DNA from 2 places in the Paenibacillus salivarius genome. Region 1 is predicted to be linked to the other one. Evidence: a T-box and tRNA genes for the amino acid it is inferred to sense, from the RefSeq annotation. Region 1 holds a T-box; the other holds one or more tRNA genes.

The links. The T-box of region 1 lies ahead of ACSFXJ_RS06665 (valine--tRNA ligase). A T-box ahead of a tRNA ligase gene usually reads a tRNA of that ligase, here a tRNA-Val.
Region 2: it has a tRNA-Val gene. The T-box ahead of ACSFXJ_RS06665 (valine--tRNA ligase) is inferred to sense a tRNA for this amino acid. The anticodon was not compared.

Annotation. Positions count from the first base shown of each region.
Region 1 is NZ_CP195592.1:1,501,051-1,507,379, reverse strand. It holds gene ACSFXJ_RS06670 (bifunctional folylpolyglutamate synthase/dihydrofolate synthase) at 1-1,094, opposite strand, end outside; gene ACSFXJ_RS06665 (valine--tRNA ligase) at 1,226-3,898, opposite strand; T-box leader at 3,958-4,226, opposite strand; gene ACSFXJ_RS06660 (LysM peptidoglycan-binding domain-containing protein) at 4,407-5,789, opposite strand; gene ACSFXJ_RS06655 (RluA family pseudouridine synthase) at 6,001-6,329, opposite strand, start outside.
Region 2 is NZ_CP195592.1:2,223,142-2,229,470, reverse strand. It holds gene ACSFXJ_RS09930 (phosphatidylinositol kinase) at 89-370, shown strand; gene ACSFXJ_RS09925 (hypothetical protein) at 767-2,092, opposite strand; gene ACSFXJ_RS09920 (PIN-like domain-containing protein) at 2,629-3,930, opposite strand; tRNA gene ACSFXJ_RS09915 (tRNA-Val) at 4,297-4,369, opposite strand; gene ACSFXJ_RS09910 (polysaccharide deacetylase family protein) at 4,539-5,303, shown strand; gene ACSFXJ_RS09905 (hypothetical protein) at 5,394-5,597, shown strand; gene ACSFXJ_RS09900 (DoxX family membrane protein) at 5,779-6,318, shown strand.

The sequences.
Region 1 (6,329 bases):
TGCAAATACTCGCGATGATGCTTGTTGGCCAGCATCCCCATCATCAAATTAAGTTTCCGGTACCGGAAAGTTTCCGGAAGGCTCCGGGCAAGCATCTCCGCTCCCTCCGGATTATGGGCCCCGTCGAGGACGATGCGTGGATCGGACCCGACCTGTTCCAGCCGACCTGCCCAAAAAGTGCGTTCAAAGCCTTGCCGCACATTTTCGTCCTCCAGCACAAAAGCCATATACTGCCGCAGCACCTCGAGAACCATCATAACGCCCGCCGCATTTTTGCACTGGTGTTCGCCCAGCATCGACATCTTCAGCCCCAAAGTCCGGAAAGGACCGCGGAACAATATGCCTTGGCCTTTTTCGCTGACCTCGAGCCGCTCGTACGTGAAATGTTCATTCAGCAAATAAAGCGTGCTGCTCCGATCCGCCGCCGTATCTTTCAAAACCTGAATCGCTTCGGGCTGTTCCACGCAGCTGACGACCGGTACGCCGGGCTTGATGATCCCCGCTTTTTCACGTGCGATTTGTTCGATCGTATCGCCGAGAACGTCAGTGTGGTCAAATCCGATATTCGTAATCAAAGAAACGATCGGGGTTACGATGTTGGTAACATCCATCCTTCCCCCAAGGCCTGTCTCCCATACTACGACATCCGGGTAGCAAACCTCGGCGAAATATAGAATGGCAATCGCCGTACTGACCTCGAACATGGTCGGAGAACCAAGCTCGGAGGCAGCGATTTCCCGAACCAGCGGAATCAGCCGATTGGTCAGTTCAAGCAAGGTATCCTCGGGGATATCCTCACCGTTATATTGAAATCTGTTCGTAAATTTCGTGATGTAAGGAGAGGTGAATGTACCCACCGTATACCCGCATTCCAGCAACGTACGGGTCAAAAAAGCGCAGGAAGAGCCTTTTCCGTTCGTTCCTGCGACATGAATGAATTTCAGCCTCCGATGCGGATTTCCCAAACGCTCCATCAGCAATTCGATCCGGTCCAAACCAGGACGGATGCCGAAAGGAATGAGCGCATTGATCCAATCGACCGCTTCGTTGTAGTTTTTCAATGCGGCCCCGTTTTCTTCAATATTTGCCCCCATGATTTTCACCTTCATTTGATTGTTGGATACAGATATCGTCATAGAAAACAACAAGGAATCCGGCTGCTCGCATAATCCAGCCCCTTTCAACCTGCCGGGGCATGCTTGCAGCCGGATACTATTACAGCTTTCTAGCCTTTCAATTCACTGATCCGGGCCAGAACTTTATCGCGTTTGTCGGAATAATCGGCCATTTTGGCGCGTTCCTCTTCGATGACCTTCGCCGGCGCTTTGGCGACAAAGCCTTCGTTGGCGAGCTTCTTCTCCACGCGTTCGACCTCTTTGTTCAGATGGTCGAGTTCCTTTTCCAGCCGCGCGATTTCCTGGCTGATATCAATCAGGCCCGCAAGCGGCAAATACAGCTCGGCCCCGGTAACCACCGCGGTCATCGCCTTGTCCGGCACGGATGCTTCAAGGGAAGCCTCGTATTGGGACGTATTGCAGAATCTGCGGATATAATGGGCGTTGCGTTCCACGATGGAAAGCAGCTCGGAGGATGCAGGCTTAACAAGCAGCTCGATTTTTTTGCTCATCGGCACGTTTACTTCGGCGCGAATATTCCGTACGGCACGAATGACGTCGACAAGCAGGTTCATTTCCTGAACCGCATCCGGAGCTTCCAGCGCAGCATCGTACGTCGGCCATTCCGCAAGCGTAATGGTTTCCCCGCGATGCGGCAAGTGCTGCCATATTTCCTCGGAAATAAACGGCATGAACGGATGGATCAGGCGCAAAGTCCGATCAAGCACATAGGCGAGAACAGACTGGGTTTTACGTTTTGCCGCCGCATCTTCACCATACAAGGACAATTTTGCAAATTCGATATACCAGTCGCAAAGATCGTCCCAGATAAAGTTATACAGCTGACGGCCGGTTTCCCCGAATTCGTAGGCATCGATCAGACGGGTCACTTCCCGTGCCGTTTCGTTGAAGCGATGAAGAATCCAGCGATCCGCCGTGGCAAGATCGCCGCTGATATCGATATCGTCTACGCTGAAGCCTTCCAGGTTCATCAAGGCAAACCGGGACGCGTTCCAAATTTTGTTCGCAAAGTTGCGGGCCTGCTCGACGCGTTCCCAATGGAACCGGAGATCCTGACCCGGCGTGCTGCTGGTGGAGATCATGTAACGCATGGCGTCGGCACCGTATTTTTCAATCACTTCGAGCGGATCGACACCGTTGCCGAGCGATTTGGACATCTTGCGTCCTTCGCTGTCCCGGATCAAACCGTGGATCAGCACATCTTTAAACGGTAGCTCGGCCGTAAACTCGAGCGAAGTGAAAATCATGCGCGCAACCCAGAAATAGATGATGTCATAGCCGGTCACGAGTACATCCGTCGGGAAGTATTTTTTGAAATCCTCGCTATTTCCGTCCGGCCAGCCGAGCGTCGAGAACGGCCACAAGCCGGAACTGAACCAGGTATCGAGTACGTCCTCGTCCTGTTTAAGATCATCGCGTCCGAGTTTGGCCCGCGCTTCCGCCTCATCGCGAGCAACGACCATCTCCCCGGTTTCTTCCGAGTACCAGGCCGGGATGCGATGTCCCCACCACAACTGGCGGGAAATGCACCAGTCACGGACATTTTCGATCCAATGCAAATAAATTTTTTCAAATCGGTCTGGAACGAAGTTAACGCCTTTACCCGATTTTTGCGCGTCAATCGCCGCTTCGGCGAGAGGTTTCATCTTTACGAACCATTGCGTCGAAAGATATGGCTCGATCACCGCTCCGGTCCGCTCGCTGTGTCCGACTTGATGGACATGATCTTCGATTTTGATCAAGACGCCAAGCTCCTGCAAATCCTTGACGATCTGTTTGCGGCATTCACTGCGGTCCAACCCTTGGTATTTGCCCGCTTCCTTGTTCATTTTGCCGCTCTCGTCCATCACGATGATTTGCGGCAGGTCATGGCGCAAGCCGACTTCAAAATCGTTCGGGTCGTGGGCCGGGGTGATTTTTACCGCGCCGCTGCCGAATTCCTTATCGACGTATTCGTCGGCAATGACCGGGATTTCCCGGCCGGTAATCGGCAGAACAAGCATTTTGCCAATAAGGTCCTTATAACGCTCATCCTCGGGATGAACGGCTACCGCCGTATCGCCGAGCATCGTTTCAGGCCGGGTCGTCGCCACGGTAATGTGCCCGTTTCCGTCCTTCAGCGGATACTGAAGATGGTAAAGGTGTCCATTGACCTCCTTATACTCTACTTCGATATCGGAAAGGGCCGTTCTGGCGGCAGGATCCCAGTTGATGATATATTTGCCGCGATAAATGAGCCCTTTTTCGTAAAGCTTGACGAACACTTCGCGGACCGCTTTGGAAAGTCCCTCATCCAGCGTGAAACGCTCACGCGAGTAGTCGAGCGAGAAGCCCATCTTCTCCCATTGCTGATGAATCGTCTTCGCGTATTGGTCCTTCCATTCCCATACCTGTTCCAGAAATTTCTCGCGCCCCAGGTCATACCGCGATTTACCTTGCTCACGCAGTTTTTGTTCGACCTTGGTTTGGGTGGCGATCCCCGCATGGTCCGTACCGGGCAGCCACAACGCGTCATAGCCCTGCATCCGTTTCGTGCGGATCAAAATATCCTGCAAAGTAAAGTCAAGCGCATGCCCCAAATGGAGCATCCCCGTTACGTTGGGCGGTGGAATAACGATGGTGTACGGCTTAGCGTCCGGCTTTTGGCCCGCCTTGAAAAAGCCGCCTTCCATCCAATAGCGGTACCATTTCTGCTCCGCCGCTTTGGGGTCGTACGTGGTCGGCATTTCCGCCGACAAAGATTGCTCATGGTTTTCTGTCATTGGGTTCAAACCTCCGTTACAAAATAAACTAGGCTAGAAAACACAAAAAGCCCCTCGTCTCAAAGGACGAAAGGCTTTACTTTCGCGGTACCACCTTTGTTTCGCAGGCTTGCATTTTCCCGATTTCGCTGAAACCGAAAAACCAGCTTGCGACACTCATGCAGATAACGGCTGCGGCCGGCCCGTTCTACACATAACGAAAAAAATTACGGTTCAAACGGACGACTCCCGGGCGACTTCGTACAGCTGCATCCTGCGGAATTTTCCAGCATTGCAATTCCGCTCTCTGAAGGGCTCACTGCCTACTCTTCCCATTCCAAGTCTTTAAATCAGCTTTTTAGAAAACGTACTTTTAGGGTAATCTTAGCATTTATCTTTATCATAATAGCTTGAATCTAAACCTGAGTCAACCTGGCGCAAGAAAAACTTCTTTCTTATAAATTCCGCAATCATCAAAAAAGCCGCACGATATTCCGTGCAGCTTTAACGGATGAAGTTTAAAACGTTGTCAGGGGATGTACAATACCTGGCCTTCGGCCAAATTTTGCTCGGACAGCCGGTTGTAAAGCTGCAGTTCCCTGGAACTGAGCTGATATCTCTCCGCAATTTCATCCAATGTTTCTTCCCGTTGAACGATAACCAGTTTGACTTTGCGGAAAGGCGTCTGCTCCTGGGCATTGCCGATAAACAGGCTCTTCCAGCGTACCTCCTCGCCGTCGCCTTGCTCCACTGCAGCGGGAACCGCAGTCTCCTCCGGTTTGTGGGGAGCGCTCTCCGATTCTACCCGTTGCGCGGACAACAGCTTGGTGATGCCGAACTGATTGTCCTGACTGCTGTCCGCACTCTTTTTACTGCCAAGGGCAATTTTAAGTTCCTTCTTTTCTTCAGCCTCCGGCCGGATTTCAGAGGCCTGATCGGCGGGTTCCGCTTCGGCAAAAACCGTTTGCCCGTTCTCCGATTCGACAGAAGCTTCGTATACAGGAATCTCCTGCTCCGTTTGATTGGACGCTTCTTCCGAAACTTGAGCCAAAACCTCGTCTTCCCTGCTCGGGCCGTCCTTATTCTCTTCCGCCGTTCCGTCCAGAACGATCTCCGTGACCGTGACGTCCTGGCGGGCATCCGCCTTGATGACGCCGGCCAATTCCTGTTCCAGTACATCGTCTTCAGTCAGTTCGGGCTCCCTCTGAATATCGTTCTGCTCCTCCGTACCGCCCTCCTTGTCCTCCGCAACGGATTGGGCAAACAAAGGCGATGACGCATCGTTCCATGTAAGTACCGATTGCTGCTCGTCCCTGTGCTGGGATTCGATCGGTTCCACAGCATCCGAATCCGGTAAGGCTTCGCGCTCCCATGCCCGGAAGTGCTCGGTATAACTCCGCTCGAAGTTCTCTACGCTATAAGGGTTAAAAGACTGCCGCTCCGTTTCGGCTTCCCGTTCAGCCTCCTCATCCCCGCGCAGGTCGGCCTCCGCTCCTGGCTCATGGGCGACGACCAGTTCCCGGTCTCTCCATTCTTCGGCTTCCGTGGTCAACGATGAGGTTTCGATGCCCTTTAAGGATAACACGCCCGTTATGTTCAGACTGCGGGCACTAAGCAGGTCGACATCGAAATTTTCGATCTCCACCGCAATGTCTTCGAGTCTGCCGACTCGGGTAAGCGGAATCGTGATTTCCACCGGAATCCAGTGTTCCAGCTCCTGAGGGCCTCCCTCTCCGCGATAAAGACCCGAAAGCAGCAGATGACCGCGCAAAGAAGCATATTCGTCCCCCGAAATGACTTGAATTCTCGGGATCAGCTCAATTTCCTCCAGCTCTTCGATACCGGCCACATTCTCCGACAAATGTACTCGTTCATAAATATCGAACCTCAGACCATAGGATTGATCCGCCAAAAATGTTACCTCCTTTCAGCATATCCAAACATGATTTCGTATCCGGTAAAATGCATGGTCCAATCATCGCTCGTTTTATCTATATGCTTGAAAAAAGAGTGCATGCCTGCTTTTTGGCGGAATGGCGGTTTGATGTTCAACGGGAATCGATCCTCGTTCAACGTCCCTGCGTTTGACGCCCGCTCCCGGATTTCTTGAGCTGCGCGGATTCTTAAAAGGTACGCAATTTCTTTATGACCAGGTCCCATGTTTCCGGCAAGGGATCCTCCACCCGGATCTGCTCACCCGTCAACGGATGCGGGAAAGCAAGGCTTTCCCCATGAAGCGCCTGATAAGGCAAAAGCTTCGTGTTTCCCCCATAAAGGGCGTCGCCGATCAGCGGATGGCCGGCATGGCTTAAATGGACGCGAATTTGGTGAGTCCTTCCCGTCTCCAGTATCAACCGGACAAGGCTGGCTCCGCCCGGAAAGGTTTCAACCAGTTCGACCCGGGTTTTCGCCTCCTTGCCAGAAGGGGAAACCCGGCGGCGCGAAGCATGAT
Region 2 (6,329 bases), 720 kb from region 1:
TTATTTGTCACGTATAGGCATTTGCCGCGAGCGATGTAGGTATAAGTCCATAGACTGTAGCTAAGTAAAAACTTCGAGGAGGTTATCCATGGATACCAATTATCAACAAATCGCATTGAGTTGTATGAATAAGTATGTTGGTATAACTACTTCAGACGGGCAGTCTCATGATGGGTTTATTGCCCATGTGGACCAGGACTACATTACTCTTGCCATTCCTTCATCCGAAATGTCCGGAATGCCCGCTAATGCATCGACTTACAGGCAATTCGGATTCCATCCAGGCTTTTTCCCACGTCGGCGCTTTTTTCCGAGACGCATCCCCTTTCCTTTTATCACCAATTTATTTTTACTTCCGTTTTTCATTTGAATACCGTATTTTTTGCATCAGAAAAACCCCTGAAGCTTTATGCTTCAAGGGTTTTTCTGTATGATCTGTATTGGGCTCGAACCATATTTGGCCTATGCCTTGGAACTGCTTTTCGTTTTTTCCAGATCGGCCGAGTATTATCCAAAACGGATGCCTATCTCTGAGCGCATCACTTCACAAGTCATTACAAAAACTTCAGTGTAGCCGCGCCACGCATTAAGGTAAGGAACTGTAAGCCATCTGAGTTTTGTTCCTCTTATTAACGTAAATCCCTCGTTCCTTCAGCGTTATTCTTAGGGCTTTTGTGTCCTGATAAATCTTTTCCTCATTTTTCTCATAGAAATGTCCCCATCCAATACAATAGATGGGGTAGTTTCTTCACCATTATTAAAAATTTTAGCCCTTACTTTTAACGAGAAACTGTTGTAATGTTTCCAAGGCCATTTTAACTGCATCCATGGACGCGTTTGGAAGTTCATCATTAGTAGCAGTTTCATCTTCCTGCCCAAAAAATTTATTTACCAGTGAACGTTTAATCTCTAATATTTCACTTTCTTCAAAACCGACTAAATATGGGCCAATAGCTTTTAGTTGTAATTCCATTTTTCTGTTTGTCCTCTCAGCTTGACCATGCAAACTAGCTTGTCTTGCAGAGAAAGCTACAAGTGTTCCAACTGATAATGCTCCAAATAATTTAGCACTCAAAGCAGTTAAATTAAATTCTTTAGTATAAGACTCGTAAGCAATAAAAACCGCAAAGCATATTAAAAGAAGCATTGCTGCAACGGTAACACCTCTCCAGAATCGCTTAGCCCTCTTTTCTTCCTTGGCAACAGCGTGGTAACCACTGGCTAATCCTGTATCTGTAACAACTCCTACAAGTTCTTCAACTTGTTGTTTTTGATTATTTATTGTTTGTAGTACTTCCTGAACAGCGTTTTCGAAATCTTCCATTTTATGTTTATAATTTAATTCAAGCTTATCATTTTTTGAGATTAGCCGTTGCTCATATTCTATATTTTTCTCATTTAAATGAGAGATAATCTCATTATATGAGTTAAGACGGTTTTCCTTTTCCTCATCGAACTTATCCCTATGCTCCTCCATAACTTGAACGAAAGTTTCCCGACGTTTATCTTCTGCTTGGGAAAACTGTTGCTGGTAAGAAGATATTTGCTGCTGGAATCCATTAATTATATTATCAATTCTTTGTTTTTCCGAATTAATTTGATTGTTAAGCTCAGTAATCCTTTTACGCAAAGTATTATTCTCGTCAACTATTTCCTTAAACTGATCTTCTGAATTTCTTGCATGCTGAGCTACTGAACGTCTGAAGCTACTAATACTATCTCTAAAATTTTCAACCTCTTGGGGTGTGTTTGGCGATAACAAAAAGGTGATTTGTGGTAAAAAGTTGTCCAGATAATTATTAGCTTCATTCAAATAAGAAATTTGTCGATTGCTGTAAAAGTTCACAAGACAATTGTTCACATGTTGTAATTGATTTGCTCCGTTATTGAGAGTATTAACAGGAACTAACAATTGATCGAAATTATTAATTGCATGATTGATTTGTTGGTAGACATATTCGATTCTTTCCACACTTTCCTTTGCTTGATTATCCAGTTTGTCAATATGAAGGATCTTTTTTGTTTGTTCGAGTCCATTATCCAACAACTTATGTATTTGGTGATTTTCAACACGAGAAATAAACGTTATCAATTGATACACCCTTCCTAGTATTACCTACTTATAGAGTATACACCACTTATGAATAATGGGATTATATTAACACGACATTTATTTTATTTATCAAACTATGATCTTAGTTACCAAAAAATACTCGCCCGTAAACACTTAGCAATACGCTATAGTTCCTAGTAGAAGTTGTAAACACTCGAAGGAGGCAAACGTGTACTCGTATATTTCTAAGGCTATAGTGTCCGGTTGTTTCTTTGTTAACGGTTCAAAAATCGAGGATTGCCAATGAAATCGAACATGTTACGACTTCTGTTAAGCATAAATGCAAAAAAGCCTACAGACTAATATGTCAGGGGCTCTTTTGCGATTTTTTCGATTCGAAAAGTACATTTCAACTTAATTATGCCAAGTAGTTGAATTGTTTTGCCAAGATCCTCGAGTTTATCAAGCAGAATTTTCGTTTATCTCTTCTATACGATCGTATAAATTAATCGAATTGTTCTCCTTCTTTCGTAAAACAAAAAAGAGCCTATCCGATAAGGGATTAGGCTCGATAGCTATTCTAGATCTTGAATGTTTAAAAAATTTTGAGTCTTATTATCTGTCGGAAATAGCTTTAGCACCCTAAAAACATTATTTGACAATAAGAGTTGATTACTGGTTAAAGTTTTATTCACTTTTTCAACAATATCTTCATCTAAAATTTCAGATGACCTGAAATGTACCACAATTTCATCCTTCTCATTAGAAAATACATTAAGAGTCACAAAATCTCCTCCAGTTAATTTTGTAAGATCGCTAATAAAAATTGTAGCTAATAACTGGGGAGATACCTCTTCATTTACTCTTAAAATAGCCATATATCCAAACAACGTTAGTTTTCTCTGTCTATATTTTTCCTTTTTATAGATATCAACGTCAACAACTGTTGCTCCCTGAAGTTCGTTTAGTAACTCCTTTGTGGTTTTCACATTTTCTATTGCTTTATCAATTTCTGTAGTATCTAGTGTTTCGTCTGGAAATTTCAAAAATCGATTTGCATATTTAAGAAATTGCTCAGTGTTGTACAAATAAAACCGCTTTCCACCAGTTTCTCTCATAAATTCATGTACCAATTCTGGTTGTGGGCCTTTTCGTTCTCCCTTAATTATATAAACCCAGTCTTCCTTTTTATCATCAGTAATTAAGATTACTGATTTGACTGATTTCTCTTTTGATTTATCAAGAATCTGTAGCCAAAAAATCAAATCTCCATACTTATCTATATATTTGAGTCCGTTGTTCACGGTTGAATTTGTGCCTTTTCCTTTGTCTTTGTGGCCAGGTGGAATATCATTCTCGTATCTGTAAGCACCCTGTTTATATATCTCATCAAGCTTTTCCTGAGTATATTCCTGTCCAATTTTGTTATCAAAAATCAAGTCTATTTTGTCTCTAATGCGATCCAAGTCAGGTTGACTCGATTTTTGAGAATCTAATTCCTGTTCAATTTTATCGTACGCATCATTCAGAATACCGCTTATTTTTTCAATCATTATGTTCGAGTGACGAAGATCCTTAAGATACGCTTCTATAGTGGTAACTGCTGATTTCACTTGGTTAGAAATATTCGAATACGCTATTTTTTGATTATGTATTTCATCAAGCATATGTTTATGATATTCTAAAGCAATTTGATGAGGAATCCACATTCTGTCCTTAATTAGTTCCATCACTAAAAACAATAAATCTCTCGATTCCTTTGAATACCTATAAAGGTTAAGCAGTGCATTTGCATCAAATACGAATGTGCATTCGTTCCATAACTGTTTAAATTCCTCTTCAGTTGGAGTGTAAAACCCCGAGAATAATGATTTCATCTTTCCCCTCCACTATCCGACGATTATTACCAATTCGACATATAATTAAGTATTCCTTTTAAAACTATAACTATAAAAAATGCTCGCTAGATGATCGATGATCGACAATATCAATAAAATGTTTTTGTGGCACGACACACCAAAGTGGTATATGGAAGAATTAGCCCATTTTAAAGAGGAATGGCCGGGCAAATGTGATAAATTTGCAAGAAAATCTAATTTAGTTCAATGTAGTTACTTAACGTCTAAATTCAAATGAATAAAACCTTCGTTTTGTCCCCAAATTGTCCCCAGATGCCTATTTCAAGGTGGATACCAATGCAGACAAAAAGAAAAGAACCCTTGTTACACAAGGGCTCTCGGCTATGATCTGTAGTGGGCTCGAACCACTGACCCCCACCCTGTCAAGATGGTGCTCTCCCAGCTGAGCTAACAGATCGTATAAAATTGGTGAGTACAAGAAATATCTTACCAAGGGGGCAAGCAGTTGTCAATCCTTTTTTCTCAAAATTGCCGGATAAATTTATCGTCTTGAAGCAAAAATAAGCAAATACCGAGTTCGCAGGCATCCGGTGGGATGACAACATGTACTGGAGGAAGCTGTACCGATGTTGAAACTTAAACCAGCACTTGCGATGGCCCTTGCCTTCGCCATTACTTTGCCGTCATTAAGGGCCGAGGCTAACCCGGCCTCCCAGTTCAAGGACCGTAGATATTATGAAGAACGGGGAGACATCGTATGGGAGGTACCCACCGATCAGAAGTATATTGCATTGACGTTCGACGACGGACCTGATCCCCATCAAACGGTAGAAATATTGAAGATTTTGGAGAAGTACCAGGCAAAAGCAACCTTCTTCCTGATCGGCAATCGAGTTGAGGAGCACCCGGAAATTGTCCGTCAAGAATTGAAATTAGGCCATGAAATCGCCAATCATTCCTTCTCCCATCCTTCATTTCGGGGTATCTCCTCCAGCCGGATGGATAAAGAATTGGCGAAAGCCCAGGAGGCCATATTCAAGGCGACAGGTCAACAGCCCGCCCTCTTCCGTCCTCCCGGAGGGTATTATAACGATCGTATTATTTCCCTCTCCAAACAACATCATCTGCAAATGGTGTTATGGTCCTGGCACCAGGACACTCAAGATTGGAAGGCGCCCGGGGTTAACAAAATTGTGAGCAAGGTGTTGGATAAAACGCGAAACGGGGATATTGTCCTGATGCATGATTTTGTCCACAACAGCACGCAAACCTTAAAAGCTCTGGAAATCATTCTTCCGGAGTTAAAAAAGCAGGGCTTTTCCTTTGTCACGGTATCCGAGCTGCTTTCGCATAAAGTCGCGCCGAAAGGCCATATTAAAGCCAGCCATTAACACCGCAAAAATCCATCGGCCTGCGGATGATTCATGATGACTCCCGCAGGTTATCGGTTTACATAGATCAGCGGAAAGGATGGATCAAAGATGAAAAAGGAACAAGAAGAATATAAAGGCCTTGGTTACGGCCCTGGTGTCGATCCCATACCGGTTCCCAAAAATCCGACATCTTCCACGGACATGATTGAGGATGTCGTTGATGAGATGTTGAATGGCCATGAAGAAAAGTCCGCCGCACATCAAGATCAAACAGCCGAGTCCCGCCAAAGTAACAACAGCAAAAATAGATAGTACAGAACAATGAAGAGAGCCTCTCGCCCCTTAGCGAAAGGCTCTTAAAAATTTAATAATAAAAATTTAATCATCTGTGATTTAAATCACATACCATGTGAAATTTATCACTTATAATAAAGACATCAAGATGATCATCCAACAAAAACAAATCAAAAACTAATCCATAGGAGTGATACATATGTTTAACAACTTTCTCAGAACAAACAAATTCGCAATGTGGTTCCTTACCGTGCTTCGGATTTACCTTGGTTACGAATGGATCACGGCCGGATGGCACAAAATTACGGGCGGATTCGACGCCGCCGGATTTTTAAACGGGGCAATCGCCAACAGTGCCGGTGATCATCCCGCCGTACAAGGCTGGTGGGCCGCATTCCTCGAGCATTTCGCTCTTCCGAACGTAGACCTCTTCAACGTCCTTGTACCTTACGGCGAGTTCCTGGTCGGTCTCGGACTCTTGCTCGGCACATTCACCACTTTCGCAGCCCTGATGGGACTTGTGATGAACGCCGCGTTCCTCTTCTCGGGAACCGTAAGCACCAACGCCCAAATGCTGCTGCTTGAAGTGCTTGTCGTCGTCGCTGCCGCCAATGCCGGTAAAATCGGACTTGACCGCTACGTTCTTCCTTATCTGCGGAACCTTTTCCGCAAAAACAAAGCGGACGAAACGGTTGCTGACACACCAAACCCGAACATGAAAATGAAACATACTGCCTAACTCAATAATTG